Regions from separate parts of the Lachnoclostridium sp. genome, predicted to be linked through region 2. Evidence: a T-box and tRNA genes for the amino acid it is inferred to sense, from the RefSeq annotation. Region 2 holds a T-box; the other holds one or more tRNA genes.
What was found. The T-box of region 2 lies ahead of metG (methionine--tRNA ligase). A T-box ahead of a tRNA ligase gene usually reads a tRNA of that ligase, here a tRNA-Met.

Region 1: it has a tRNA-Met gene. The T-box ahead of metG (methionine--tRNA ligase) is inferred to sense a tRNA for this amino acid. The anticodon was not compared.

What each region holds. Positions count from the first base shown of each region.
Region 1 is NZ_DAMADT010000001.1:86,959-103,264, reverse strand. It holds gene tilS (tRNA lysidine(34) synthetase TilS) at 1-1,346, opposite strand, end outside; gene RTP52_RS00445 (SpoIIE family protein phosphatase) at 1,583-3,166, opposite strand; tRNA gene RTP52_RS00440 (tRNA-Met) at 4,011-4,084, opposite strand; gene RTP52_RS00435 (FtsB family cell division protein) at 4,189-4,488, opposite strand; gene yabQ (spore cortex biosynthesis protein YabQ) at 4,475-5,104, opposite strand; gene yabP (sporulation protein YabP) at 5,119-5,403, opposite strand; gene RTP52_RS00420 (RNA-binding S4 domain-containing protein) at 5,502-5,741, opposite strand; gene RTP52_RS00415 (HU family DNA-binding protein) at 5,930-6,205, opposite strand; gene RTP52_RS00410 (MazG family protein) at 6,627-7,340, opposite strand; gene RTP52_RS00405 (carbohydrate-binding domain-containing protein) at 7,361-9,295, opposite strand; gene RTP52_RS00400 (patatin-like phospholipase family protein) at 9,710-10,714, opposite strand; gene RTP52_RS00395 (MGMT family protein) at 10,813-11,136, opposite strand; gene RTP52_RS00390 (hypothetical protein) at 11,325-11,477, opposite strand; gene RTP52_RS00385 (APC family permease) at 11,513-12,646, opposite strand; gene spoVT (stage V sporulation protein T) at 12,894-13,439, opposite strand; gene truA (tRNA pseudouridine(38-40) synthase TruA) at 13,644-14,438, opposite strand; gene RTP52_RS00370 (LTA synthase family protein) at 15,034-16,306, shown strand, end outside.
Region 2 is NZ_DAMADT010000034.1:17,324-33,629, reverse strand. It holds gene RTP52_RS17165 (TadE/TadG family type IV pilus assembly protein) at 64-636, opposite strand; gene RTP52_RS17160 (prepilin peptidase) at 777-1,211, opposite strand; gene RTP52_RS17155 (hypothetical protein) at 1,453-2,370, opposite strand; gene RTP52_RS17150 (DUF5702 domain-containing protein) at 2,533-5,016, opposite strand; gene RTP52_RS17145 (Flp1 family type IVb pilin) at 5,028-5,231, opposite strand; gene RTP52_RS17140 (hypothetical protein) at 5,272-6,747, opposite strand; gene RTP52_RS17135 (type II secretion system F family protein) at 6,764-7,336, opposite strand; gene RTP52_RS17130 (CpaF family protein) at 7,528-8,742, opposite strand; gene RTP52_RS17125 (hypothetical protein) at 8,897-9,871, opposite strand; gene RTP52_RS17120 (pro-sigmaK processing inhibitor BofA family protein) at 10,484-10,747, opposite strand; gene RTP52_RS17115 (YaaL family protein) at 11,088-11,303, shown strand; gene metG (methionine--tRNA ligase) at 11,506-13,500, opposite strand; T-box leader at 13,728-13,983, opposite strand; gene RTP52_RS17105 (M18 family aminopeptidase) at 14,342-15,637, opposite strand; gene RTP52_RS17100 (hypothetical protein) at 16,012-16,306, shown strand, end outside.

The sequences.
Region 1 (16,306 bases), on a different contig from region 2:
ACTGCCCAAAGTACATGACTATCACATGCTACCAAGGGTATCTTATCACGTTCCTCTCGCGGTATTTTCTGATCAACCAACAGAGATTTTAAACTTTTTGTTTTACCCTGTGGATGGATCATAAGAAAATCGCCCTCACGTCTTGTTCTTAAAACAACAGCATCTCTTATTTTATCATAATCATACCATTTCGTATAGCTATTTTTTGGAATAATCAAAGAATTTTCATATGGAAACAGCCTTATTTCAAAGCGTTTTCCCAAAAAATCTACGAATTGAACGGTGCCTTTTTTCATAGAATCCTCTTTTTTAATTGTAAGAGGAATATCGACTAGTAGGTCATTCTTAACCATATCATTTCTATCCGAGTATTTCTGACTATCATAAACTATAATTGTATTATACCCTCGCTTAACAATAATATGATTTGGCAAATGAATTTCCTTACCAACCTGGCATTTACACAGATTCACTCCGTCTACGAGATGAATAGATTCAATATCTTTAAGTCCACTAATTGATTTGATTGCCTTTCGAAGGACTTCACGCTTTATTAAGTCCTCAAAAGTAGAAAATTCCCTTACATCTAACGTTACCTTCGCTTCAGATACTGTAGCAATTCGTTTAAATTCTCTCGCTGTCACTTGTTCTAGGTAATTTGCAACCTCTAATAACTGGTCGGATAACGATGTGATATGCTCTATCGCTCTTTCATTGATTTCATTTGTTGCAATTGGAAGAATACTAAGTCTTATCTTATTCCTTGTGTAATCATTTGATAAGTTCGTGCTATCTATACGATAAAAGATATGCTCATGGGTAAGAAATGTTTCAATCTCCCCTCTTGTAACGCAAAGAAGCGGTCGTATAATCTGACCGCGCTTCTTCGGAATCCCTGTCATACCGGTTAGACCCGTTCCACGGAACAGATGAAATAACACCGTTTCCGCGTTATCATTACGATTATGTGCTACCGCTATTTTATGAGCTTTTACACGTTCACATTCCTGTTCAAAGCTAAGGTATCTCAAATTTCTTCCTGCTTCTTCTATCGTAGTCCCAGAAAGCTCTGCTATGCGCTTAACATCCTCACGAACACAGTGAAGAGGAATGGATAAACTGTTACACATAGTTCGAACGAATGCTTCATCTTCATCCGCCTCCATCCCACGCAGCATATGATTTACATGAACTGCATACAGGTTTAGATGATACTGTTCACGTAACCTATGAAGGCATGTTAAAAGGCATATCGAATCCGCACCTCCAGATACCCCTATGATAACGGTATCAAAAGGCGAAAGCATCCCCTGTTCTTTTATAAAGTTCTCCACTTTCTTTAACATTGCATCCTCACAACTTTCTTAACGTACTCTTAAAGTCTTTCTCAGTAAGACTATTTCTAAACCTAGTATTAAATCTTATCAGAAGTTACTTTTCAAACTTCTGATAAAAGGCGTTCATTTACGCCGTAAATCCGATTATCGAAACTAAAATCGTGTTCCGATAATTAGCTTATTTCTATCCTTCAGACGGTTATCTGTATTTTATATCTTCTTTTATAAAATAGCAACCTTCCAATTTACTTTTTCCAGATACCAGTAACTAAGACCGTCATGTCATCTGCTGGAACATAACCATGCTTTTCTAGTGCAGCGGATAAAATTGCATTCGCAATTTCCTGCGGTGACTTAAAAGGAATGTTTTTTATAAAATCTATAAAATAACCCTCCTTGTCCTCATCTTCAACACAATCAATCACCCCATCAGAAACCATGATTACATAATCACCGTCATATAACTTTTTGCTTTTACTGTCATAATCAACTTGATTTAAAATTCCTGCTGGCATACTGTTCGAACTTATAGACTCAACAAAATGATCTCTCTTAATGAACGTGGTGGCTGCTCCGACTTTTACAAATTCACAAGTACCTGCACATAAGTTAACGACACATAAATCAACTGTAGAAGACATGGAATTTTCGGTACGCAAAACAAGTACTGAGTTGATAAGCTTAATTGCAGGTTCTTCCCGAAATCCTGCTTCTAAAAACTGTTCCAATAATTCAATTACCGTTTCACTTTCTTCAAAAGCTTCGCTTCCACTTCCCATACCATCCGAAAGCATCATTACAACATCCTGACTATCAGGGTATAGAAAAGAAAAATTATCTCCGTTTAATTCTCCCTTGTTCTTTGACGCTCTGGACACGCCTGTTAATACCTTAAAATTAGCATCTTCGCAAAAGACATAATCATCGTATTCTCGTCCAATGACATTCCTTGAATCCTCTCTAGGCACAAGGCGTTTTTCTAAAGCATTTCCAATTAAGTTTGCTGCCTCCTTTGTTGTCAGACACCTACCGCTTTTGCATCTTGCTCTTAAGTGCAGCTCCATTCCTCGATTTTCTCGCTCAAACATCAAGACTCGTTGTACTTTAATTCTATGTACACGAAGTTTTTGATTTATTTTTCTTCGTTTTAGCTCTATTACTTCACCGGTGTCGCATAGATTTCCAGAGAAGTCTTTTACAATTTTTGCAATCTCCCCAAGCTGTCCAGCCACCGCTTCCCTACTCTCAACAATGCGGTTATGCCAAACCATTTTTAGGCGAGCCATACTAAGATTACGGTTTGCTTCCTCCACAAACTCCGGAACCTGAATACATTGAAGTCTTAACATATCAGGCATATCATCCACAGTTACATTTCCTTTTCCTTTCGCAATCTCAAGTAGATTCCATGTCGCTTGATAGCTTTGATTAAAATTTCTTTCCCAACACACTCCACATTTTTTACAATTTTTACAGAGGTTTGTACTAATGTCCTCGAGTACCAACTGCATGTCCTCTGTATTTAATATAGTTTTTGGGGATGCCATATAGTCAAAGCTTGACGCCAATTTATGAAAGGACCCAGCAATACCCTCTAATTTCTTTCTTGCTGTGTTTTGAAATTCATCTTTCACATAATTTTCCCCATTGTCAACCGAACCACTGCCCTGCAGCAGGCCAACAATCACTGCCGCGATCCCTATCAATATAATAACGATGGTAGCTATAATCAGATACCTTGCTACAACATTCGGACTTGCATTAAAAAATGTAACTAACGCTACAACAACTCCTGCCAATGGCAATAACCAGCTTCTTCTCTTCTTCATAAGAACGCCGTCCTTCCTAATCCGTATTACTCCCTGCTTTCCTGCAATTAACTTTATACAAGAAAAAATACACTTAGCGAATTTTCCTTGTTTGAATTATTTTTCATGCAGGAATAAAACAGGCGGTTTAATTTAGGATTATAAAACCGATGGCGTAAAATGTTTGTCAAATTGATGTACCAATTCCAAAAACTTTATGACAATTTATCCTTTTGTATCACTTAGGAAATCGATTTTAGGGAATTCAATTAGTTTAAGAAGGTTATTCTCGAATTATCCATTACTTTTTGTTAAATTTCTCACCTTTTAATATAACTCTTCTAATCCACCTTTTATGGTTTAAACAACATTATCTAGTAGAATGAAGCAAGTAAGTATTACCACATATTGTGACTCTAATTTTTTTTGTGTTTATTCATTATGCAACTCTAAACCTATATGCTTGAATTCAAATAACCTTCTACCCGACTTTTTTATAACTTCAAATTTCATAAGAATGCCTAATTTAACTCCGTTTGATATTCTTTTGAAGCAATTTTGCCTCTATGTAATCCTTAGTTCGACAACACATTTTTACTTTTTTATTCACATATAAGATTTCTACTATTCTTAGCTACCTATGACTGGGTTGTTTATACTTCCTATCGGTATAAGAATATCGGTAGGTACTCTTTCTGTGAGCTGTATTTCCTTCGGTCAGGATGGGTTCTTACTGAGTGACATTTTAAAACAGGCAAGTCCTTTCCCCCGCTTGAAGAAGTGGAGGACTTATCTGATGAGGTTAAATTATCCAAAGTATTACATTAAAAAAGCACAGGAGATTATCCTGTGCTTTTTATTAGAATAGCGAAGGAGGGATTTGAACCCCCGACACTACGGGTATGAACCGTATGCTCTAGCCAACTGAGCTACTTCGCCAAAGTGACAAAGCAAATTATAACTTGTTTTGTTTTTATTGTCAACATGTATTTTCATCCATTTTTATTAAGAAAAAGGTATCGCTCACAACCGACACCTTTTCTCTATTTGTTATTTTCTTTTTCTGGTTCAAATATAATCTCATCTGGATAGACCATTCCAAGCTGTGATCTAGCAACATCTTCTATGTATTTTTTTGTTCCTGGATATAACTTACGTTCTTCTATCTCTTTGGTTCTATCCTTCTCATCAGAGATCAACTGCTCTATCTCGGCTTTTTTTTGCTCCTTAGCACTAGCTTCTCTTTTCAGTTCGGTTGATTTATAAAGAACTACGAAACAGATTATCATAACCATCAACCCAATTAATCTCAAACCGTTCCTTTTTTTCTTATTCCTTCTCACTTACCTCACCCTTTTCCTGTGGCTGTGTAATTAATTCTAACACTCCACGTGGACGTTCTACTTTTGGCGTAGGAACTTCCTCCACTTGTTTCCTTTTATTTATTTTAACCTTATTCAAGTGCTTTTTCAATTGTTTTCTTATACAAGCCTTGAAAATATTAGTTCTTTTTTTGACTTTCCCTCCGAGAAAACGTCCAAATTTTCGGAATTTCCCAAAAAGAAATCGAATTATTTTTTTTATCTTTGATATTATAAACATTATCGGCGAAACAAGTAGTTTTAGTAACCGCAATATACAATTTTTGATAAATAGTGTAAACTTCGTACCTAATCCAACGATCATTGGACTAAAAATCTTCTGATATAAGACCATACTAAGAACCATTGCAACTGTACTGTACCATCGAATCATTCCGTCATTTTGCAAATACATCATTCGAAAAATTAAAATGCCTGCCACAATCCAGAAACAAATATCCTGTATGCCAATCACAATTTTCCCATGATGAAAGGTATTCCTAAGTATTCGAAGCAAGTCATACACTAAAAACAATATGATTCCCCAATAGGATGCAGCTGCAAGATATCGAAGTTCTAGAAAGATGGATGTATTCATAAGCATTCCTCCGTTTATTTAAATAATCTCTTAAAAACGGATTCTCCTGACTTCGTAAATCCTTTCAACTCAGAGTAAACAAAGCTGTCCATATGTCCATTTATATCTACTTCCCCTTTTTCAAGGGTAAGCCTACCCATATGCAATTCACTACCTCGAATCATCAAAATACCCAGATCAGTTTCTAAAATAATTTCATGATCATCAAAAGAGCGAACATCACGAACACCTGTAATTAGCGCTTCCTTACGATCATTTAAATTCAATTGATGCTTTCTTACTTGTTTGCTATCTTCCATATATGCTCCTCATTTCACTTACCCTGCTATTATCATATATATGCATGGACGTTATTGTGAAGAACTACAGAAGTAATTCTATAAAGACAAAGCATTTATTATAAGTATTTATAAAGCTCCTTAGCATCATCCTTTCGTGTTGTTTCCTGAACATCAAGTACCTCAACACGTACCGCTTTACTACCAAAACCAATTTCTATTACATCTCCAACCTTAACATTCGTTGATGCTTTTGCTGGCTTATCATTAATTAAAACCCTACCTGCATCACAGGCATCATTCGCTACTGTTCTACGTTTAATTAACCTTGATACTTTTAAATATTTATCCAATCTCATACTAATAACCATACCTTTCATAGCAATTACATTTACGGGAATCTGTTTACTCACACTAACTATGGAAAAAGGCTGTTTTGAAGAATCCCTCAAAACAGCCTATGTTCTTATGTTTACCAGAACAACTATAATCTATAGAAGTTCAAATTGTAATCAAGTATTGCTTACAATCGTTTGCTTGCAATCTATTACTTATTGATAACGTCCTTTAATGCCTTGCCAGCTTTAAACTTAGGTGCCTTAGAAGCTGCAATTGTAATTGTCTGCTTTGTCTGTGGATTTCTACCTGTTCTTGCTGGTCTAGCAGATACTTCAAATGTACCAAATCCAACTAATTGAACCTTCTCGCCTTTTGTTAATTCCTCAGTAACAACATCAATAAATGCCTTTAATGCCTTTTCTGAATCCTTCTTTGATAACTCTGTTTTTTCTGCGATAGCTGCAACTAATTCTGCTTTGTTCATGGATAAACTCCTCCTCTAACGTATTATTAAATATAGTTTTTTTCACAAGCGGAATTGCTTCTAGGTCCGTCTTGTATCACGCTTCCCCATGATTGAGTCTTACTCTTTCTCGGGCAACTAGGTGTAGGTTTTTCTTCAAAAATCACCTTCAATCTATTTATAAACTTATTAGGGCAATTTGTCAAGGAATTTTCTGCATTTATTTCCAAAATGACAGAGTTTTTTGAAGAAAAAAGCCTATTTCTATCTACTTGTATTTTTTGGTGGTTTATTAAGTCCGAAATTGGCTATTTTTATAGGCATAAAACCCTATTTTTAAATTTTCACACAATATAAAATTTATAAAAATTTTCATTTAAAAGTAGATAATTTAACGTCTAATTTCTCTCAAATTTTTCCATTTTAGGGCTCTACTATAAATTTAGCTTATTTTTGACTCCATTTTTGAAATCTCTTCTTTGATTTTTTCTGTTAGACAAGATTCTGCATCCATATTTAAATCCAATCCTAAACTACTCATCGTATATAAAAGTGCACCATATGCCTCTTTTTGTCTCTCTATGGAAGCCCCCTCTTGGTATAAAGCTTGGAGAGTTGTTGTTTCGCTGTTCATCTTAGAGAACAGCTCTTCTTTAGTATAGACCATATTTTTAATTTTATTGCTTTTCTTTACTATTTTTTGTGCTCGGAGCAAAGCGGGGAAAGAACTTGGCACATAAAGTGGACTGGACTCTACAGTCTTACCCTTTTTTTCTTCCTTCTTAATTTCCTCCCAGTTGGTTAAAACACCCGCAGAATCTTCCACCTGAACATCACCAAAAACATGAGGATGTCTTCTCACCATCTTCTTAGCGATCTCATCGATGACTTCCTCTACCGTAAATAGACCTTCCTCTTTTGCAATTTGGCTATGCATAACTACCTGTAATAAAACATCTCCCAACTCTTCTCTTAAGTTGTCGTAATCCCCATTCTTAGTAAACTGGTTGATCCCATCAACAACTTCATAAGCTTCTTCAATCATACAGTTTTTTAGACTATCGTGAGTCTGTTCTCTATCCCATGGGCATCCATTTTCTGAGCGAAGTTTCTCTATGATATCACACAATTGTTCAAAATCATACTCTAGCTTCATGTCCTTTGTTCCTTTCTATTCTATTCGATTATCCCTTCTAATGGCAGCTTAATCGGAGCTTTCATCTCACCATACGTGGTCAAGGTACCATGAATAGTAATATAAGCCTTATCTATACCATCCTCATAGGCCTTAGGAGTATATAAATTCATACCCTCTTTTGGTGTTGTACTTCCTCCTGTAGATAGTGTATAACTTTTTCCTTCAAGCAACAAAGGACTGCTATATACAACCGATTGATAAGACTTTGATGGCAAATATGCCATAATTGGAGCTCTATCCTCTTCTTCCAGTAAACATAGGACTGTTTCCCCTTCTACTGTTTCCTTTAAATTAAGCAGGATAGATTTTTGTTTTGATGTGATCGATGGTGCCATTGTCATACCACTACTTCCAACAGCAAGTAATGTTCCGCCACTCATTTCAAACACATCGTTATAAACTATAGCACCATTTGCATCATTAGAAGATCCCTCAATAATTAAAGTGCCTCCTGTCATTGTCACTAAACCTCTGGAATCAATTCCGTCACCACCCGCAGAGACAATTACGATACCACCTGAAAGTGACAGAATCCCTTTCCCTTCAATAAAGGTATCTTCTTCCTTATCATTGTTCTCTTTCTTACTATTTAAACCACCAGAAACATTAATACCATCCTCCGATGATATAATGTTTAGACTTCCACTCTTTATCGCAATCTTGGAACCTTCTATTCCTTCATAAGAAGATGTTAACGCAATCTTTGCCTTAGCAATAGTTAAAGATGCATCCGCGTGTATACCGTCATCTCCTGAAGCTATTGTAAAGGACCCATTTTCAATCGATATACTACCATCACTGTGAATTGCATCGTCTGCACTGTCTAGAGTAAAGGTACCATTCCCAATGAGAATATCTTCTCCACTTTTTAGACCTTTTGCACTCCTACTATAATCGTACTCTGTAATTTCCATCAGCTCACTAAGTAACGGTTCTTCTTTATTCTCTTTTTTTACAGAACCAGTACTTCCACCGCCAGTAGTTATCTCATAGTTTCCATTTTGTAACACTAAATATTTATCCGCTTGAATTCCATCTTGCTCAGAGGTTATCATAAACTCACCACGATTGATAAAGATAAGTCCCTTCGAATTTTCAGTGTCATTGTTTGTACGTATCCCATCCCATCCAGAGGCTATCTTAATCCTAGAAGCATCAATAAGTACTGCTTCTTTACCAATAATTCCATGTCCCACAGCACAAATTTCATAGTCTCCTTCCACGATTTTTAAAACGCCTTTTGAAGATATGGCATTTTGATAAGTTGCATTAATAACAAGACTTCCTGCCCCATTCATAGTTAAGTCTGAAGAACAATATATGGTAGCATTTGGATCACTTAGCTTTCTATCATGATCCGCTAAGCCATCCGTAAGCATATTCTTCGTTCCTGGTGCTATGCTAATTATAACCTTACCGGCCTCTTTGATATAAATAGGCGCACTATTCTCGCAATGGATGGTTGCATTCTTTAAGATTAGTTGTACCACACCACCTGTCGTTTCTTCCACTATAATCTGACCTTCTTTTAACGTGCCAAATATTACATAAGTACCAGGTTTACTTATACTAATCTTATTATCACTGACAAATGCACCCTCTCCACTAAATATAATGGAGCTATCATTTAACTGTATATAATTTACTTCTCTTTCATTATAATCTTCATAATAATCCGTTGATTCAAACGAAAGTCCTTCCTCTAACAAATTCCCTGACATATTGGCTGCTGATAAAGACTCCCCAGTATTCTTTACTGTATCCTTTGATGCATTATCTACAGAATTCTGCTCTTGATTTTGAGTCGTTCCTTCAGAATCTGATTTATTTGAAGAAACATTACTGCACCCAAAAAACAGTATTGCAACAAGTATTATACTTATCTCTAAGTAGATAGTATGACTATTTTTCATCATGGTCCTCCAAATCCATACGAAAGTTCATTTAAAACAAATAGCATGATTCTTGGTATCCATACATTTACTTTAACTAGTTTATTAGAATCTATCAACTATAATTTTCTCCATTATTAGGAAATTAAAACACATGCTACAATTTCCTCTATCCGCAAAACCTTTTTAACAGTTTCTTGCCAAAGATCTCAACTCATTTTGCACCTTTCTTTACTAGAAAAGTACTCAAGTATAACTATTATACGGAATAAATATGTAAGAAATTTGTTCCTAATGTGAACAATTCTTTAAATTTAAAATACCAAAAGAAGTTTTAAGCTTCTTTTGGTATTTTTAATCTATTATTCAAAACAAGAAATAGTACTTTTTAAGTCCTTACCCCGTTTAAAGAAGCGGAGGACTTCCCTGATGAGGTTAAAATACAAAATTATCGTTATCTTTCTCGATCACTAAACGTTTCGCAAGCTCATCGATACGATATTTCTCACGATTTGCTAACTTTTCACCATACAGGGTTAATTTATGTATTGCCTCTTTTGAGCAATCATCCATCTTCGGTATCTCCTCTTCCGTATTTAATACCATACGGTAATAATATTGCTGATGATTGACTGATTTATAGATTTTTCTCAATTGATAATCTACTGTCTGTTCGCTGGCATCCATTAAAATATCAAAGATTGGTACTGCCCATTGCAAAAGACCGAATCTACGTACCTTTTGATAGGAATAGGACTTCGTATTCTTTACATTACCAACGGATAGACAAATTGTATCACCAATTCCATCACAACCTGGTAGTTTCATTGCTTCAATTAATGCACAAAGTGTTGGATTGTTGGCAAAAACTCCACCATCGATTAGACAGTTATAGCAATTATCCTTTGCGTGAAAACAGCTTGGTGGAAAATACGTTGGCGCTGCTGTTGAGGCTAATATTGCATCCCTTAAGAAATAATTTCGATTTTCATCCTTTCTTCCTGTGACTGAATTAAAGAATACTGCACTTCGAGTTGTTGTATCATAGGAGGTCATTAAACAAGGTTTACGAAGACTTCCTAAGGTTGCGTCCCCAAAATACTTCAGTAACATCTCCTCTAAATACTTATTTGTATACTTAGGTCCCCAGAATGGATAGAATTTTTGTCTTTTAAATATGTACTCTCCGTATTCATAATAGCTCTCTAATACTTCTTTCGCAGAGAATTTTGACTCTCCCCGTTCATTTGGAAACAAATAGAGTGCTGTCAAGATTGATCCCGTACTAGTTCCTGCTATCAAGTCAAAATAGTCTGCAATCCTTGCTTTATAATTATTGCTATGGTATTGTAGCCTATCCTCTAAACTGCGTAGCAAAACAGCGGAGACAATGCCCTTCATTCCTCCGCCGTCAATTGCTAATACTTTTTTCTTTGACATGGGCCATCACTCCTCCTCAGATTTAGTAAACTATATGCTATGAAGAAGAAATCCATGTATGTTACACAGGTATTCTATTGACTATGCCTGTTATTTTTTTAGAACACTAACTTTGCCCAGCGAGATACTTCCATATCTACACTTCCATCCTCTAGAAATTGCACTCCTTCTTTTTCAAGTAGTTCTATCTGACGATTTACTCCACCGAAGGCAAATGCTTTCGAAACTTCTCCTTTCGCATTTACTACACGATAACACGGAATTATGCTTGGATTCGGATTCACATGCAATGCATAACCAACCACCTTTGCAAGCTGGCGATTACCAGCAAGTGCTGCTACCTGTCCATATGTAGCAACTTTCCCATAAGGGATCTCCTTCACTACCTCGTATATTCGTTGAAATGTCGTAAGTTCTTCCACGGTTAGGGCTCCTTTTCTATTCCTTGGTATTCTAGTCCTTAAGGACTGATACTTATACTTTGATAACTAGCTTGCCGTCTTACTATAACGAACCTTCGTAAAAATTTCAATAGCAACTTTTGTTATCTCATCGTAATTTTATAATATGTTTTTATTTTTTGTTTTAATTTCCAGAAACTACTATCCTTTTACGAATCACTAAATTTCTTAGTATACCAAAAACCACAAGCCGCAACAATCACCCCAAGGATAGTAAAAATCCAGAAGGACGGATGTGATAAGGTTCCTGTTACGATTATAATGGAACCTATAATCGCTAAAACTGGTGCAACATATCCCATAAAAATACTCTTAATTTCACCCTGTCTCTTTAACTTTATAACTGTAATATATAGTATGATAAACATAAGCATATTGGTACCTCAGATACATCCCCAATCATATTTGCATTTTGAGTAAGATAATTAATTAATATCCAAATAGAACTTAGAACAAATGCTAAGATGGCTGAATTGGTTGGGATACCATGTAATTTCTCAGATTGCTTCTTTAAAGTATTGCTACAAGGTAACATTCCCCGATATGCAAGTGAATAAGGAAGCTGAATATAAGCAAGTACAAGACCATTTAGTGTACCTAATACAGAGATTATAACAAAAACTAAAATCAGTCTTGCCCCAATACTTCCAAATACCTTAGTTGCTGCAAGATAAGTACTCTCATTTCCCTGTTGCATTACTGTATCTACGGATACTAAGGAGGTGATTCCTACAAAATATAACACGTAACACAGTAATACGATAAGTGGTGCAAAGATTAGAGCAAGTGGTAAGTTTCTCTTACTATTTTTTATTTCGTGGCATATTGTAGTAGATATTGACCATCCATCAAAGGAAAACGCAATTGGCGCAAAGGCAGCAACCCAGCCAGGAGATGTGATAGCCTCTTTCATTACGCTAGCATCTTTTGAGATAATCTCAGGAGCTTGTCCAAAAAATAAACCAGCTAATGCAATTAATATTAATGGAATTAGCTTAACTATCATAGATATATTTTGAAATGTACCACCAAGTCTAGCTGATAAAATATTCAATAAAAATATAAGGCAAAGTAAGATAAAACCAATCAAACTACTATTTTTTGGTGAGCTCTCAATTCCAAACAATTGACAAATATAAAGCCCTGTCACCCAAGAAATCACTCCAACTAATGGAGCAAAGTACATCGTAAGTTGAAACCATCCAATGGCCCCTGCGGTTCGTTTATTTACAAATTTTTCGGCATAACTAATTAAACCTCCCGGTTCATCCGTTCTACTTGCTAACTGAGAGATAGTTAAGGAACCGAAAACTATCGCTATTGCAGCGATTAAAAATACTATGATACCAAGAAGCATATTCCCATTGGTATATCGAAGTACATCGTCCGACTTAAAAAAGATTCCGGACCCAATGACAATTCCAGTAATCATAGTAATAGCTGTTAATAATCCATAACGTTTTTCCTGCATAAAAACCTCATTCCTGCGCATTTTTTTGCGTATTTTTAATTTGTGCCGAGGATTACGCAGGCACAAATTTGCGTGTGAAAATTGTTTTTATTTTCACACTTACCTTATCTAAAACCGTAGTGTGACCAAAGATTCATAACCTTACGAAAAAAGCGGAGAAATTAACCTTACTGGTACTATGCCTTAGCATAGAAGGTAATTACTCCGCTATATGTCTAACCTGTCTTATTTTATTTTCCCTAAGAGATTAGTTCTCCATCTGTCTTCCAAGGAATGCAGCTGCAGTAGCAGCAAGTTTATTCTCAACTTCGCCAAGCTTAGTCTTTGCATCTCTTGTAAGAATTAATACTGCTCCAATAGCATCACCTTCACAAATAATTGGTGCAATAACCTCATAGGCAATATCTTCATCATCAGAGCAAACACGGATAAATCCTTTTTCTTCTTTCGCTGCAGTTACCGTTTCACGGTCGTTAATTAATGCCTCAAGTTCTTTACTGATTGGTTTTGTAACCCAATCCTTTTTAGAGGAACCAGCAATTGCGATAAACTGATCCTTATCTGTAATAGCAACAATATGACCAGTCGTATGACCGATAGAATCCGCATATTGTTTTGCAAACTGTCCCAACTCACCGATTGGAGAGTATTTCTTTAAAATAATTTCTCCTTCACGGTCGGTAAAAATTTCTAATGGATCCCCTTCGCGAATACGTAAAGTTCTTCTAATTTCCTTTGGGATAACCACTCTTCCTAAGTCATCTATGCGTCGTACGATACCTGTTGCTTTCATGTAGCATATTCCTCCATTTACTTCTCAATCTAAGATGCTTGTCACTTAAATATTGCTATGACTATATTGTTTGTAAATTCAAGGAATTTATACCTATTATAAGAACCTATTTCTCATAAAATATTTAAAATGATGGCATCTTTTGTCTATAGTTGCAACCCATCATTATTTAATCACCCTCGCACCATTACGTTAACCTAAGTACTAACTATTTTTTTCATAGATGACTTGTTTTAAAAATAATCCCTGCGGATACAGTGTTAGTCCGGCATATTCTCTCTTTTTCCCCAAAATAGCCTGTCTAACACTTTCCACACTTCTCTCTTGTGTCCCAACCTCCAACAGTGTTCCAGAAATAATACGTATCATGTGATGCAAAAAACCATTGCCACGAAACGTAAAAATAATACCCTGTTGATTTCTATTCTGTCGTAGTTCTTCTATCGTTATTTCAGATATCGTTCGGATAGTCGACTTGCCATCCCTACGATCTGTACAGAAGCTCTTATAATCCATCGTACCAATGAGTAGTTTTGCTGCTTGCCTCATTGCTTCTATATTCAAAGCTTTACCACAAGCATATGAATATTTACGAAAAAATACGTTTTCTCGTTCTCTGGTATCTATGATATACTGATAGATTTTCTCTACCGCATCAAAGCGAGAATGAAAATTTAAGTCCACTTCGTTCGCTTGTAGTATCTTAATATCCTCCGGAAGAACTTGGTTTATCTTTTGTCTTATAATATTTACGTCGAGATTGGAGCGCGAATAAAAATTTGCCACCTGTCCAAGAGCATGCACCCCTGCATCTGTGCGGCCTGAGCCAATCAGCTTAATTGGTTCTAGCAAAACCCCAGATAACAATTCTTCTAGTAACCCTTGAATGGAATGATCAACATTTGCTGCTTTAGGAATTCTCTGCCAACCACTATAATTTGTCCCATCGTAGCTTATGATTAATTTTATGTTTCGCTTTCTATCCATTTCACCAGGCATCTTTGCTCTCCCTCAAACTGATATACCCTTAGCGTTAAATTATTAGCACCCACACTAAGTTAAGATTTTACAACCTTTTTCTAATTATTTCAAGTAAAAAATGTTTGTCTACCAAATTAGTGTAGTTACTTTATTTTATAATGGTTTTTCTATTATATGAAAAAGAAACCATTTCTTCAATATGTCACCAAAGTTTTTTTAAATATTTTTCTTAATGAATTATAAATATTATTTATAAAACATTAAATTTATATAAATTTTCTATTGGTATGTAACTTATTTTACTTTTATTCGAATAATATTTTACTTCATAGTTTTCTTTGAAAGAAGATTTCTCTTTTTGAAATCAGATTTCAGTAGGATATTCATCTTTTTTGATCCATTGTGAAAATGTCCTATAATTCGTTATAATTACTTAAAAATTCTTAAGAATTGCGCTATTGCTTTTTTTTCAGAATATGATAAACTGTTGTAGCATAAAAAGATAGGATATTTTTTACAATCATTTCCTAGCATTAAAAAATTATCCAATTGAGAACATTACATTGATAATCGACACTAATAACTCTTACATCGACTACTTGGAGGCAAGTATATGAAACTCATACCACAGAAAGCGAAATCCCTATTGGACTCAGTAAAGACTAAGTGTAAGAAACCATTTTTACAGTGTGTGCTTTTAGCCCTAGCCCTCAACATCTTTGTTGAAATTATGTCGCGCCGCTCTGTGTTGAAAGCCATAGCTTACTTATTTACGAATCCACTCGTATTTGTATATAATACTATTATTATCTTAGCAACGCTATCCATTGCCTTATTCTTTAAGAGAAGATGGTTTGTTTACTATTTGGTTTCTCTTGGCTGGGTTGCCATTGGTGTTACTGACTTTATTCTTTTACGCTTTAGAACAACACCATTTACCGCTGTTGACATTACTTTAATGAAATCTGCTATTCAGATTTGGCAGTATTATTTGAAGTGGTTTCATCTGGTGTTAATTGCTATTGGACTCGCACTTACCGTTTTTTCGTGTGTTATCGTATGGAAAAAAGCGAAGCGTTATGATACCCGCTTACCACTGTTAAAAATAACAATCTTCTTTGCTACTACTTTAATTTCTTCAGCTCTTTTAACAAACCTTGGGCTAAGAACCAATGTATTGGCTGCAAATTTCGGTAACCTTGCAAACGCATACCATCAATACGGTCTTCCTTATTGCTTTGTTAATAGCGTTATTAATACCGGTATTAATAAACCTAATATTTACACTACAGATGTTGTAAATACAATAGTAGAAGGAGTGGAACAAGGTAAGGTAGTTAGTTCTTCCGATATTTTACCTACTGAAGTTCCAGCTCCATCAGAGACACCTACACCGATTCCGACCTTGACTCCAACACCACCGGTCGACATTTCTGCATCAACCTCTGATACGGTAGCATCGAAAGAGACACCTAATATTATTTATTTACAATTGGAATCTTTCTTTGATCCAACACATATCAAAGGAGTTACCTTCACCGAGGACCCTATACCTAATTTCAGAGCACTAAAAGAGAAGTTTTCCAGTGGGTATTTAAGTGTTCCAAGTGTGGGTGCAGGAACAGCGAATACTGAATTTGAAGTTATCACTGGGATGAACCTGGATTTCTTTGGACCTGGTGAATATCCGTATAAAACAATTTTACAAAAGACTTCTTGTGAAAGTATTTCCTATAATTTAAAATCACTCGGATATACTACCCATGCGATCCACAATAATGTTGGTACCTTTTACGATCGTGTTTCTGTATTTTCACAGTTAGGTTTTGACACTTTTACTTCGATTGAATACATGCAAGATATTGAACGTAATCCAAATAACTGGG
Region 2 (16,306 bases):
TCTTTACTTTAACATTAATTTCTCTGATACTTATTTTTTTGTAAAAATCATCTACTCAAATTTTTATTTCATTTTTGCTACAAGTTCCTTTAATTTCTGTACAGCCTTATCCACTCCCTTTATTTTTTTCCCAAGATTTATTGACACTTCCAATAATCTTGTTTTTTCTTCCCTCGAAAATATAGTTTCCTCAAAGCAAAATGGCACTGTAAATCCATCCTTCTTTAAAATTCCAAACAGTTTTGCACTTGGAAAAACTGCTTCTAATTTACCGGTTATTCTAACCTTAGACAGGGTAGTTTGTACTTGTAAATCTCTTATTTCACATACCCAATAACCATTGGTTAACGTTTCTTTTACATAGCCTAATACCCTTACCTCATCCTTCTCTCTTTCTATGCCAATTGGATATAAAATACCTTTGGATAAATAATCTTCTACTCTTAGCACTGCTAATTCCATATCAACTTGATAGGTGATATAGGAAGCAGCCTTTAAAACTACTTCCTCTCCTAATGATTGTAATTTGGCTCTGTCATGACTATAGAAGCTATAATTTAAAAGAAATAAAATTGTATAAAATACAAGTGGTAAGACAAAGGCTGCTTCCACTGTAAAAAAAGCTTTTTTTATCATTCCTTACTCCTTGCCGTTAACTGTTTCGTCTATTGTAAATTAATTATCCCTTACGAATTTAATGTATTTTAGCTGTAGTAATTCCCCATACATTGATAGCACCACACAGGATTATAACTTCTATATTAGGGCTACTTCCCTCATTTTATTAAGATACAGCCAAGGTACCCCAAAAATAGAAATGGAACAAACGGAATTGTTTTCTTACGATTCCACCGAAATAAAACAAGAAGAACGATAGACACAACAGAAGTTAACAAGAACGCATAACTTAAAAGAATTGCAGATTTACTAATCCCAAGTATCACTCCAATTGCACATAGAACATAACCATCACCAATACCAATTTGCCCTCTTGTAACCTTACTAAGGATTACAAAGAAAAGCCCAAGGAGTACCCCAAATATTCTTTCGATAAAAGTTATCTCAGAAGGTATGGCTAGTTCTATAACAATAAGCGGAAGTAAACTAATAAGCCACCAACAAGAGATTTCCTTTCGTTTTATATCCTGTATTCCTAAGATAAAGAGTAGAGCTCCGATCCAGGTTACTCCACAAAGTTTAAAAACACTCATTAAGCTAATCTCACCAAAACTAATCATGAATAGCACTTTATAAATTTCCCCCATTCTATTGATTTATTTTTTTATTTCCTTTTCACTGAGGTTAATAGAGCAATACCGCTCAAGCTTAGATTAAGAATTTCACAAGCTTGAGACTTAGTAGCTTATAGGCTTGGGATTAAGATGTTTATAAGCCTGGAGCTTAGTAGTTCATAAGCATGGGACTTAGAAATTCATAAGCTCCATACTTTAATTACTCTTTTTTATGTGCCTTGCATCTACTGCACTCACCTCTTGCTCCTACTTCTGTTAACAGCACTTTCATAACGGTACGTTTTATTCCGGAACAAGTGCGGCTGCTATGGTAGCAGTCTCCATATTCTGTGATATAAACAGTACTTGGAAGTGTTGAGTTTTTTTCAAAACACAATTCGCATGCTCGGTAGGTACAATGATTAGAATTGCAAATAAAAGAAATCCTTGTGCTATCCACTGCTTGAACGTTAATTTTAATATGAGAACAATTTGCATTGGTGTGATATACGGAACCGTTTGGCGTAATATAAACATATTCACCATCTTCGTTGTCTCCCTCCTCTGTTTTCAGTGAGGAAGGAACTGCATGTCCATTAAACATTCGGATTCTTATTCGCTGTACCACTGGAAAAACAGGAAAAATTTCTTTCCAAATTGGAAGCTGTATCTTATATTGCATTACAACTTGGATACACGCCTCTTCATCAAATAGAGATGACCCTAAAAATGTTATTCCCGCATATCCACCTTGAATACAATTCTTTATAGCATGATGATCCTTCACATATGGTTTTATGGATTCTTCCAGCATAATACCACTTGCTGCTGAGGTAAGTATATTTGTGACATCCGATGTATCAAATAACCCAGAGAAGATTGTCTCGTCATCCTCGTTTAAATTTTCCTTTATCTCTGTTCTACTATCCTCATCTTCACTAAAATTCATAGCATAATTTGTTATTATCCCATAGGAGGATATGTTTCTTGCAACCTTAGTTGCATAATAATGAAGGCAATCCTGTGCTGCAATGACCTGAAAGAAAAAAACTAATGCATAAACTGCGAATGCAAATATCGGTAATGCTAAGGAAGCCTCTAATGTTAGTAATCCCTTTTCTCTTTTTTTTAACACCATCTCTCCTCCCACTAAAATTGATTCTTTCTTTTACAGTCCCATAGGGTGTGGTCAAGTCTTTGTTTTTTACAATAGGAAACATCGGCAAATGTTCTTGGAGAGAGATTTTTTTATTTTAATATGTAAAAAACAAAGACCTCACCACACCCTCTTAGGAGGAATTTAATATGAGACTGTATTTTGGGCCAAATATAGGTAACCGTGAATAGATAAAGCCTCACGATTTATGGCAAATGGAAGTGAAAAAAACTGTTCGGGCATGCTAATCTTAGCCCCCGCACGATAATTTACAACACAATTACGTATTCGAAAGGAATCTTCATATTCATAACGAAGATTTTCCTGTATTATGTCCATCATCCGGTAATATTGATTGTTTTTATTTGAAAAAAATAGTGATATTTGAAGATATTCTTTGTAGCCAACACTTAAGAAACCTTCTTTTGTCTTATAATTTTTTGCTTTTTTTATAATTGTCTCTTTATTAAAGCTTGCCAAATCTTTAAATTCCACTACAAAATCGTCTTTCATACAAAATATGGGTACATTTTTATCCAGGAGCATAGCTGCTGTTTCTACTAAAGATTGTTCCAATGCCCAGATAAATAAAATCACATACTTAACTACACTTATTAAAAAGGGCAGTCCAGAAAATCCAACAACTAATGCAGCAAATTCACTTGCTTCTCTCACCTTATTTGCATCCGTTAATACAGAAATCATATTTCCAATGGTCCGTATTAAAATTAGACGATTGATAAATGAGGAAACATTCTCTTTGTCACTCATATTCCCATATAATAAATACTCCAGCTCATATTGTAGAACCTGTCCTAGCTTATAATCTTCCGATAAGTAGTAGGTACAATGTTCATTTTCATAAGCTTGAAATAATAATTCCTCTACCAAACTATTTGCGAAACTGCCCAAGGCTTCGGTTCCTAACTTTCCGACCCCTGTGGTTGTAATATCCTCTCTATCCTCCGTGTTCATAATGTTTTTAATATTATTCTCAGCCTGCGAACTCTTCTCTGGAAGTTTCTTTGCTGTAAAGGAGGGTAATTCTGATTGAGATAATTCCGCTTTTGATACGCTATTCACGTCTTCTAGTACTAAATTTAGTAAACCATCTGATATCAAGGACTTACCAGCTATTAAGATACTATTCTTTTCTTCAGAGAAATTAACACCGCTGTAATCAAAAGCAAGCCCATTCAGTTTATAATGATCCAAAGAAGTCTGCATTAGGTTTACTTTAGATAGCCATGCATCATACCCCTCTTCTGTATAGGCCATACTAGGTAATACGCATCTTTCTACCTCTTCTAACACTTTTATATCTTGTATTAAGGTTTCTTCCATACTTACAATGTCTTTAATTATTCCGATACCTTTTTCTTCAGGATTTGAATACCGCTCCATCTCCTCTGAATTATTCGATAATTCTTCGTACAACACATCTCCTATTTCTTCTCTCGCCTTGTTTAATCCATCTAAAAAATTATTCTTACTATCTTGTGCTTTATATCTAGCTTCCTTAATTTTTTGTACCAAGGAAAGCGCCTGACTAGCTTTTTCTTTTACCACTTTTAATGTATTAAGAAAATTAGCCATTTTTTGATTGATAGAGTTGCAGCTTGCCATAAGACTATCTAATACATAGATATCTATTGTAATTGGAGATTGCTCTAGTGACATAATCCTTGCATCAATCTTAGTTGTATCACAGGGTTTATCTTTCGATTCTTTTAACATATCTGCTCTTTCGGCACGCAGACTTGCAAGCTCCTGCTCACGTTGTCTAACTGCATTCTCATAGGCGGTACGGTAGCTCTCCACTACATCTTTTGCACTATCCTTTAAACTAATTAATTGATTTGGATAATTGATATAGTTATCCTTTAACGAATCAAATATTGTGAAGTGATTAATCAACGCGTTATCCATCGTAGGCTCTTCGGAAAGCAGCTTCTTTGCGAAGGAATCTATCGTTTTTGGTTTTCCATTTTTACACTCGATCTGATTATCTTTTATTTTTATTCCATCGATAAGTTCCATCAACTTTAAGATATCCTTATCAATTAGCATGAATTCCTGCTCTACCTTCATCTTTTCTTCGAATTTTTGATTTGCCTTTTCCGTTTTTTCTAAGGCATGTACTGAATCCAATATATACTCTAACCCTTCTGTTGCAGCTTGATATTTCATATAAGAAGTTGCTTGCTTTCGAAACAATTCACCATCAAGGTCTGTGATATAGTGGATATTTTCCACCGAAAGCTCTTCTAGCATTGGATTGCATATGAGATAGCTTTTCTTTTGTAATAGAAGATTCGATATTGGATCATCTTTCGTTGGAAGAAAACTAACTTCTATTCCTTTTCTAATTTCATCAACTAATAGATTGCTATCTGCTATATTACTACCATATCCAATATCTAATCCAAACACGTGGTACCGCTCAAATAAAGGTAAATAATAATCACAAAGAGTTGATTCCATCGCTGTTTGTAATACTCGCTCACTATATGCTCTTGCAGCAGTAACACGGGCCATCTCGATGGTTGTAACTATGAGTGTTATCATAATAGATAATGTCAGGGTCAGATAGATGGTTATTACTCCACTTGCTTTTTGGTTTCTCATGAAATACCTCCTTAGGGAGCTGGTGTAATATTATTAAAATAACTATCTGTACTAGCCTTTAATGCTCCCATCGCTCTATTAAAAATACTTGTTATCTGCTCTTGAAATATAATAATAAGCGCTATCACAACAACGATAATTAGAATAACTTCCACTACTCCAAACCCTTGGTTATTTTTTAATATATTCTTATCTTTACTTTTCATTTTTCTCATACAACCTCTATTCTAGTGCGTTAGCACTTTATAATAATAATTACATCCCCATGGACATCATTGCGGGTACCATAAGTATTGCAATCACAATACATAACATTCCCATCATGGGCATTAACATCTTCGTGGATGCCCTCTCTCCTAGACGTTTTGCCTGCTCCTTCCGGTCAAGAAGTGCTTGTACTGACTCCGCTTCTAACATAGGAATCATCCCTTTGTTTCCTTTTTTCATATTCTGAACTATGATAGTACTAAACCTAAGATAGGAAAGAAGTTTGCATCTCCTTCCGAAACGTTCATAAGCGACTGCCTCTGAGACTCCAAGGTCAATTTCATTTTTTGTGATTATCATCTCTTCATAGGCATATCGTTTGGATTTCTTACTCTTGCTTTTACTTAATTTCTTTTTATTTCTCCCGGCTCCTCCGGATTCTCTCTCCATACGTGTGTTATAATCTTTTACAATTCGTTCCCACGCACCATAGGTTGTCATACCTGCGCTAAGTAATAGGGTATATTTCATCATAATCTCAGGATAATCAAGTAGAAGCTGTTCTTGTTTTTGCTGCTCTCCTTCTCTTTTTTTCTGCTCTATAAAAAATGGAATGCACACCATAGCCAAGATTCCTATAAGTAATAAAGGAAGGGTAGAATTATTTTTAATAGATTTCCATAAAACTTGATCACCCATTACCTCTCTTGGAAGTGTAACCTTATCTTCTTCCCTGTTTTCCTCCTCTCGTCTTTTCACTTCCAACTCCATGACATCCTTTTTGGATAATTCAAGCTCTATCGGAGGTAATATTGTAATGTTAATTTGAAATTCATACGTATCCTCAGAGTATCGTAACGTTACATTAATTCTGGTTGGTATACCTTCCCTAGGTGCTCCTTCCCCTCGAATACTTCCATCCTCCCACAAGTAATCCGGTTGTTCAGTTTTATAAGAAACGTTAAGAGGTGGGGAACCAAATTTCTTTGGAAACTTTAAGTCAGAGGTTACTTGATGAAAATCTATATTCTTATTTAGGATTATCTTTTTTAAGGCAGCTTCTGCTGCTTGAAACATCTTACTTCTATCCTCTTTTTTCACCTGTTTTTCTGTTATTTCAAAGGTAAGCTCTTCCTCTTCTGTACCTAGTTGGTATCCAAGATGATAGGTTTTTGATCCTTCTCCTACCTCTGGTCGTTCTATTTTATAACCATCTTGAAAGATTTCTTTCGGCTTTTTTTGATCATTGACAAGAAGAATGATTAAAAATAATAGAAATACAAAAGTCATTAGCGCTCCTTTTTGATACAAGAGTGCTGTCTCCTTCGTGTTTGATTTTTGAGGTCTGTGAATTACTTGGAACCAACAAAATCCAATCAAGGAATAGAGCTTCTTTAGCGGATGTTCTTTGCTATCAAGACCATCAATAAATTCTTTGTCATAGGATTTTGAAAGGAAAAAAAGAACAAGAATGAGAATAAGAACAAGAATGAGAATAAGAACAAATAGAATTGCATAAGTCATAGTCTCTCCAATCTATTTACACTCGAATGGCAATAATTTTATCTACCAACTTAGTTAGAACTAAATAAATTCCTAATAGAACTGTCATAAATAAACTTCCAAGTAAATTATGATAAAGAGGTTTTAAAAACTGAGGACTGCCAAGTAACATATATCCTAAGATACCAAATGGAACTAACTTCATGATATTAGCCTCCATCTTTTTTGCTGTGATTAGTGTCTCAATTTCTCTCATAACCTCTACTTTTTCACCAATTGTTTTACTTGTCATCTTAATAATAGCAACTAAGTCACCGCCCGTCCGTTTGGCAGTTTTAAATACTTCTGAGAAGCACTCCACATCTTCTAGCTTACTTCGATTTGCAAATTCAGCAATGGCAACTTCAATAGGGATATTATGATTAATCTGAGAAACAATACATTGAAATTCTTTCATAATGAGTGCTTCATTTGAATACATTAACCCCAAATCTTTGATTGCTGCTTTAAAAGCATTCTCAACCGAATATCCTGCCTCCAAAGCTACCGACAAACTATGAATCCCATCCAAAAACTCTAAGCTTAGTTTCTTTTTGCGATCCTCTGTCATTTTTCTTTGTTCCTTTTTATAAAAAAAATATAGGTAAGGTGATAGAATGAAACATAAAAAGATATTTTGATAAAATAAGAAACTTACCATAAGACACAATAGAAAGCCTTTGAACAGGCATACAAGAAATTCTTTTTTATTCATATGATAAACATCATAATCTTCAATCATAGACTAATCGACTACCTCCTTTATAAGGATAATCCTGCACGTAACAGCTTTTGTACATGGAGCAGTGAATTGTCTGTTTTTTTTAGTTCCCCTAATACTTTTCCCTCCTTTGTTTCCCCTTCTTCTGAAAATAAGAAAAGTGGATTCACTTCAATTTCCCCATCCACACATTCTAAGACTTCAACGATTTCTAATACTCTTCTCGACTTATCTCGAAGTCTTCCAAGGTGAATCACAATATCTATCGCAGAAGCAATTTGTTTTCTAACAGCCAACAGCGGTATTTCTGCCCCAAGTAAAACCATGGTCTCCAATCGGGATAACATATCCGTTGGCGAATTGGAATGTCCCGTACTCATTCCGTTATGTCCTGTATTTAGAGCCTGTAACATATCAATGCTAGAGGCATCTCGAACCTCACCAACAATAATACGGTCGGGCCTCATACGAAGGCTACTTTTTATTAAGTCACGAATCGAGATTTCATTCTTACCCTCCACATTTGCATTTCTTACCTCCAAGCGAACTAAATTTGGAATATTACGTATTTGCAGCTCCGCAGAATCTTCAATCGTAATAATTCTTTCTTCCGAAGGAACGTAATTCGACAATGCATTTAAGAAAGTTGTTTTTCCTGAACCGGTACCTCCACTAACAAAGATATTATACCCGGCGATTACCAACTTCTTTAAAAATTCAGCAGCTTCTTCGGTTAAAGAACCAATTGCCACCAGCTTTTCCATCGTCATTGTTTCCTTTGGAAACTTACGAATCGTAACGGTTGGTCCTCCAATTGCTATGGGTGGAAGTACTATATTAACACGAGAGCCATCCTTTAATCTGGCATCCACAATTGGACTAGATTCATTAATAATTCGATTCGCCCCTGCAACAATCGTTTGAATTACATCCTCTAGCTTACGGTCTGATTCAAACTCCTTATCCCCTCTCATCAGTTTGCCATCTCGCTCTACGAATATTTCTTTTGCACCATTAATCATAATTTCCGTTATGGAGGTATCTTCAACAAGTTCCTGTAATACATCAAGCCTACGAATGGAATTAAAGATTTCTCTGCGTAACCGTTGTTTTTCGGTAATACTTATGTATTCTTCTTTTCCACAAACCTTAATAACTTCATCAATACGGTCAAATAGTTCTTCTTCTGTGAATTCTCTTGTCATATCAATTCCCGCAAGAATTTGTTCCTGCAATTCCTGCTTCCTCTGTTCCATAGACAATCATCTCCCCCATTTGAGTTTTTATTTTCATATGTGTCTAGATAATATTTTCCTAGCTTTCAGAATTAAAACGAGAATCCAAATATATTTTAAGAGGTAATTATACGAAGCATTTTTTAGAATTAAAGAATTCTTCAGAATGGAATTCTTAGAATTGAAGTTCTTTTAGAATTTGTTGATATTCCGCTTCTTTTTGTTTATCTAAGCGTATATTCTTTTGTTTTTGCTCTTCATAGGGAATTGATATCTGTACTAACTTCTCTCTTAATTGATCCTGTCCGGTTCTTCTTAACTGTTCCTCAAAAGCAATACTGGAACTCTGTTGAAACTCTCCAATCAGTTTTGGTTGTAACAATACGTCACACGATTTTAATAAATCAAGTGCTAAGGAGGAACAAAGAGAAAAATCTATCACTATAGTTTCATATAGCAGATTCTCTTTTAGTTCAGTGAATAGATTTATAATCTCCTCAAAGGTTAATTCATATAGTTCAGCAAAATAGTAAGTTCCTAAGATACAATCTAACTCTCCCACTTGCTCCAGACATTGTTTTATCTTCACACTCTTATTTACTCCATCCTGCTTTAGTAAGTAAATAACGTCACTTAAGCTGCTATGATCTCCATTTCCAAGGAGCTCAGAAGGGAAAATAGGATGTAAACAAATATAGATACACTTCTCCTTCGTAGATAAAAGTTTAGCAAGACTTATAGCAATGCCTGATTGCCTAATTTCATAACATGGAGAAAATACTCCTATTACCTTTTGCTTTCCAGTATTTTTTGTAGCTGGTTTCCATGAGTAGCCAAGATCTAAATATCGCTCAAGTAACAGATTCATGATATTGCTTGCAGATTGATATTTAAAAATAGATTCTTTATCTGAAGAGACCTCTTCGCATAAACAATAACTAACTTTAGAAAGATTCGTTATCATACTACCTCGGAATTCTTCTGCATACAAAAGGATATCTATCTTATGTTCCTTCTCATATGTTCGATATAACTCTTCCTCCGTAAATACAACCACACAGAATCCGTAATCCGCCTGTTGATTCATAAATTCCATCATAAGACGCGCATAATCCTCCTGGCGATCTAATATGGCAACTGTTAATTTCATATACTCCCCCTGAATTAAATCAATGGATGTTTCCTTAGAAACAAGATAGATGTTAAGAATTTTAAGAAGTTCATTTCTTAGACACTGTCTGTCTTACCCTGTGTTCTTGAATCTTCCGAAAGGAATAAGGAGTAAGAATTCTATTATACTTTGATAGACAGCTTTATTAGATAAGATTATCATATTCCTTAATTTGTAAAGCGTCAACTATTTTTCTTAGCTTCTTCATATTTTCATCGGTATGCACAGAGAAGAGAAATATTTTATACAATATCCACAATTTTAGAAAGTTATCCACTTGTATCGGTGTGATTGCCGATAATTTATTTTCAAGTATTTATTTGAAAAAATCCTTCCTAAATTATCTAAATTTATTACTCTCGCAACATACATTGGTAGTATTCTTTATTAGCATTAATCTTATCAAACTCATTAAAATTTGCCTTAGTATTCTCTTCAAGTTGAGTAACTGTCTCATTAAATTTCCCGAATTTCCCTTTATAAATCGTCAATTCGTTAATAGAGCCTGTCCATATTTTCATCGCTAAACATATAGAAATAGAATGTCTGAATCCTCTCGCCCTTTAAATAAAAAAACACTACACTACTCTCTTAGAAAAATAGAGACGCTCCATATAATAACAGTAACCCCGGAACCCCTAAGAATGCCGTTACTACAATACTTACAAGATTAACTCCTACTAAGGTAGCAATACCAAAATTTAGAGCAACTGTATTAATTAGATAAATTATAACAATGGATAGAACTGCACGAACGATTACGGTACCAATCCATCTCTTATGATTTAAATATAGATACCATGCAAATAGCATTCCAGCAAGTGCAAATAACAGATAGGAAATATATTGCTTCATATTCCTTTTACCTCTCTCCTAAATTTCTCAAAACCACTTGGCCTATTTAATGTAAGTATATTCTGTCCGAGAAAAGATAGACTAAATTCTCATAAGGTTTTCTCACTTTTTTCTTCATTCTTGCTCCATTTCTAAATGCAAATAAAATTTATGATTAGGAAGTCCAGACATAAAACTTCAGTTAAAATCATATTCTGCTTAGCCAATCCTAAAACAAGAAAATAAATAAAAAAAAGAATAAGCATGTATATTGCTTCCAATGTAAGACTATAATATAACAAATTATTAAAATGAAAGCATACTATTTTGCTTTCTAAGATTTTAAAAGGTGGTGACTGATATGCACTTATTTAAGAAAAAACAAGATGAAATAAACAAAGAACTATTAAAAGAAATTGCAAATACGCAAAAAGAATTAGAATCTGCTTATTCCAATTTTGAGAATGTCGTTGATCCAGACTTAATAGATAGCTGCATCTATCAGGTAAATGCAATCCAACAACGCTATAAATTCCTACTAAAACAAGTGAAAAAATCTACCCCATATTCCGTATAATCCTTATTCTATTTCCGGTTAGCAAGGCCAGAACATAGAATAAAAAGAGGGAACAAAGATTATCTTTCTACAGTGTTTAGAACACCACTAGGAGATAATATTTGTTCCCTCTTTTCTATTTTAATTAGATTTAAATTTCTCTAAAAAATAGTTTTAAATTCTCTTAATCTATTGCAATATGCTGAACGCCAAAATCACTATCTTAGCAGATTTCAGCTCCAGATGGCATTGGTTTTTCTGGTGTCATTAGTGCAAGAACTCCATTTTCATCCTCTGCGCATAACAACATACCTTCGGATACGATTCCTGCTAATGTTGCTGGTTTTAAGTTCACTAAAACCATAACCTTCTTACCAACCATTTCTTCTGCCGTATAATGAGCCTTGATTCCAGATACAATCTGTTTTACTTGATTTCCAATTTTAACTTGGGAACAAAGAAGTTTCTTTGATTTCTTCACTTCTTCGCAAGCAATAATCTCACCTACTTGGAATTGTAGTTTTGCAAAATCATCATAGGTAATTTCTTCTTTTGCTGGAATCTCAATTACAGTTTCTTCTTGTTTTACTTCCTCCACGTTAACTGTCTCCTCTACTTCGCTTGCAGTTTTTTCTTCCACTTTAGCTAAAACTTCTTTTAAATCAAGTCGAGCAAATAAAATCTGTGGCTGATCTGTTACCTTCGTACCGTTTTCGTATAACGAAAAGGTGGCAAGCTCCTCAATATTTCTTTTTCTAGCGTTTAACTGCGCTAAAATCTTCTCTGCAGTTTCTGGTAAGAATGGCTCTAATAGATTAGCACCAATACAGATACTCTCAACTAAGTTATATAATACGTTCTCAAGTCTAGCCTTCTTCTCTTCCTCTTTTGCAAGAGCCCATGGCATTGTCTCATCAATATATTTGTTACATCTCTTAAATAACGTAAAGATCTCAGAAATTGCATCTGCAACACGAAGGTTTGCCATCTTTGCAACCACTTTATCTCTCGTCTTTGTTACAACATCAATTAGGTCTGTATCTACTGGCTCTGTTACATCCGTCTTATTCACAACACCTTCAAAGTACTTATTTGACATTGAAATCGTACGATTTACTAAGTTTCCTAAGGTATTCGCTAGATCGGAATTCATACGCTCTACCATAAGTTCCCAGTTAATCACACCATCATTATCAAATGGCATCTCATGAAGCACGAAGTAACGAACTGCATCTACACCAAAGAATTCTACTAAATCATCCGCATATAATACGTTACCTCTGGATTTACTCATCTTTACTCCAGAACCGTCTTTTGCATTTGGATCCGTCTGTAATAACCAAGGATGACCAAATACCTGCTTTGGTAATGGTAAATCAAGTGCCATTAGCATGATTGGCCAATAAATTGTATGGAAACGTAAGATGTCCTTACCAATTAAGTGTAAATCTGCTGGCCAGAATTTATTAAACTGCTCAGTGGAATTTCCATCGCAGTCATAACCAATACCAGTGATATAGTTGCTTAACGCATCAATCCATACATAAATAACATGTTTCGGATCAAAGTCTACAGGAATACCCCATTTGAAGGAAGTTCTGGATACACATAAATCCTGTAATCCAGGTAACAAGAAGTTGTTCATCATCTCATTCTTTCTGGATTCTGGCTGAATAAACTCTGGATGTGTGTTGATATGATCAATTAATCTCTGTGTGTAGTTGCTAAGCTTTAGAAAATATGCTTCTTCTTTTGCTGGCTGACACTCTCTTCCGCAGTCAGGACATTTTCCATTTACAAGCTGGGAAGCGGTAAAGAAGGACTCACAAGGAGTACAGTACATTCCTTCGTAGTTACCTTTGTAGATATCGCCCTGATCATATAACTTCTTAAAAATCATCTGAACCTGTTTTTCATGATCTTCGTCGGTGGTACGAATGAATTTATCATAAGAGGAATTCATCAAATCCCAAATATCTTTAATTCCACCTGCTACCTTATCTACGAATTCTTTTGGAGAAACTCCCACTTCCGCGGCCTTTTCCTCAATTTTCTGACCATGTTCATCGGTCCCTGTCTGGAAGAATACATCATATCCTTCCAATCTCTTAAATCTAGCAATACTATCCGCAAGTACGATTTCATACGTATTTCCAATGTGTGGCTTGCCTGATGTATATGCAATAGCAGTTGTGATGTAATATGGCTTTTTGCTCATAACATCTCCTCCTTACATTTATTGTTTTTAAAATGTGTAAACAAATTAGTTTAAAAATTGTAAACAAAATGAATTGGCAATCCAGTTCATTTGTCATAAAATACTGCGTTCTCAATCGTTAAAATTAATAATATGGAATTCCTGTCTTTTTATAGCATCCCACAAATATATTTTTATTATAGGTAATTGCAGAGTAATTTCCTATAAATAAAAAAAGCCCCCGTCTATTTAAAGACGAGAGTATCTCCCGTGGTGCCACTTTAATTCATACTAACTTTTCAGCTAGTATCTTACCGACTGCTAACACAGTCTCCCACTATAACGTGTGAATACGTCGTAACCTAAGCTTAAAACCTCAGCTACGCAGCTCCAAGACCATCTTCTATATGTTCCACTGTTCCCTGCTCTCAGCACACTAGAATTTCTTCCGGCAAGGTTCTCTGTTCAGTATTCCATATATACTCTTCTTTTCTCAGCATTTTTTATATGAATTTGCCTCAAGTATACATTTCTACTTTAAATTTGTCAAGGGTATTACAAAATAAGATTGATGAAACTTGTATTCCTCCTTACAGCTGTTCTTGTCCCCATACAAGAATATAAGTGCTGTACTGTAATACACCGATTCATCAATCTCATTTTTTTAATAGCTTCGCCCTCTAAACATTCCCCAATGCTTCATCCTCCGGACAATACCTTCTCGATACCGACCAAATGAATTATAGCAAACTTTGTGAAATATGTCAAGAAAGTCTTTTAATCAAACCACTCTTTTGTGACTTTTCACATATCATGGGATTTAGAGATTATTATAAGGAAAACTAAAGTAAGTTCCTGTTATCTATTCCGTAAAGAATGCGGTAGCAAGGTCAACTAATGCCTTCTGATCTTTGATACCCATAAGTTCTCTAGCAGAGTGCATCGCAAGCATTGGAATACCAATATCTACAGTTTTCATTGGTAGCCAAGAAGAGATAATCGGTCCCATTGTTCCACCACCGATCACATCCGAATGATTCACAAATTTCTTATAAGGAATATTGTATTTGTCGCATAGCATAACCATGGATGCAATCGCTTCTGTATCAAAGGTGTAACGCTGATTTCCGCTAATCTTAAATACTACGCCATCATTCATTAGCGCATAATTCACTGGATCATATTTATCTGTCTTACTTGGATGAAGAGCATGAGCCACATCCATAGAGATGAGAAAACTGCTTAAAATAGAATCATTTAATGCAGCTCTATCATAACCTAATGCCTGATAAATCTTCTCAAGGAACATGGAAAACAATGCAGAATCTGCTCCCTGCTTTGTTTCACTTCCAATTTCCTCATTATCAAATAAACCGATAATATTGATACCATCCTCACGATTTCCATCAATCATACCACGAAGTAGTGCATGGCAGGAAGTAAGATTATCTAATCTTGGACTCTGAATAAACTCTTCGTTCATACCAAGTAGCAATCCGTCCTCAGCACAATATACATAAAGGTCAAAATCTAAAATATCGCTAGCCTCAACTTGAAGCTCTTTTGCTAGAAATTCTATAAAATAAGATTTTTCATTTAATGTATCATTTAAAACACCCATCAATGGAAGCATATCCGTCTGCCTCATTAATTCTACACCCTTATTTACCTCTTTGTTCATATGAATTGCAAGGTTAGGAATTGTTAAGAACGGCTTATCTACACGAATTACTTTGGTTGCTGGAGCAAATGGATTCTCACTCTTAAGTGCAACTCTACCAGCAATAGAAAGTGGGCGATCAAGCCAAGTATTTAGAATTGGACCACCGTAAATCTCTGTATTAACTCGTAAATATCCTTTACTTGTTAACTCTGCTGTAGGTTTTACATGAAGGCAAGGATGATCCGTATGTGCAGAAGCTAGACGAAACTGTTGTGTATTTGTAACCTGATTACCAATGGTAAATGCAAATAAGGTAGTTCCAAAAGGCTTTGTATAATATTTCCCTCCTGGCTTTAAACAAAAAGTCTTACGAAAGTCAAGCTCTATAAAGCCTGCCTCCTCAAGCATAGTAATACCTTCTAATACCGCATGATAAGGTGATGCTGCTTTTTTTATATAGGAAAGTAATTCTCCTGCAATCTCTTTTTCTCTCATTATGATCCTCCTGTTATTTATATTTATTATAATATTTCCTTCTTCAGATACATCGATATCTCTTAATTTTTCGTTATTTTATCATTATAAACTACAATAAGAGTCTATTTTAATACCTAAGCACACAAATTAATAAGTGTAATGAAACATAGCGTGATGCGTTTTTTAATTTACTCAAAGGTTAATTTTCCTATCTAATACTATACCCTACATTTTTATACCTGTATAGAGGAAATCGCATTGATTCGATGATAGAAATCTCATCTCTTATTTAAACACTCACTAAATAATTCCATTTGAACTCAACCATTCTTATTGCATCCAAAAGCAAACTAAGGTATTCTATTCTTATTATATTGAGAGGATATTCTACCATGAAACAAGAATTATTTCAAACCTCCTGCTCCCTCGTCATTGACCAAGCCCTGCAAGGTAATGGAATTGGTACTTTAAGTGAAAAGACAATTCATGCTGTCCTAAAGCATTATTATTCACCAGATGCATCCTGTCATGAGCAGAAGGTGAAAAACTTTGTGGCTGATATTTTAATAGAGGATCATATCATAGAAATTCAAACCAGACACTTTTATACATTGCGTAGAAAACTAGAAGCTTATCTTCCTGAATATGAGGTAACTATCGTTTATCCGATTGCTCATACCAAATGGT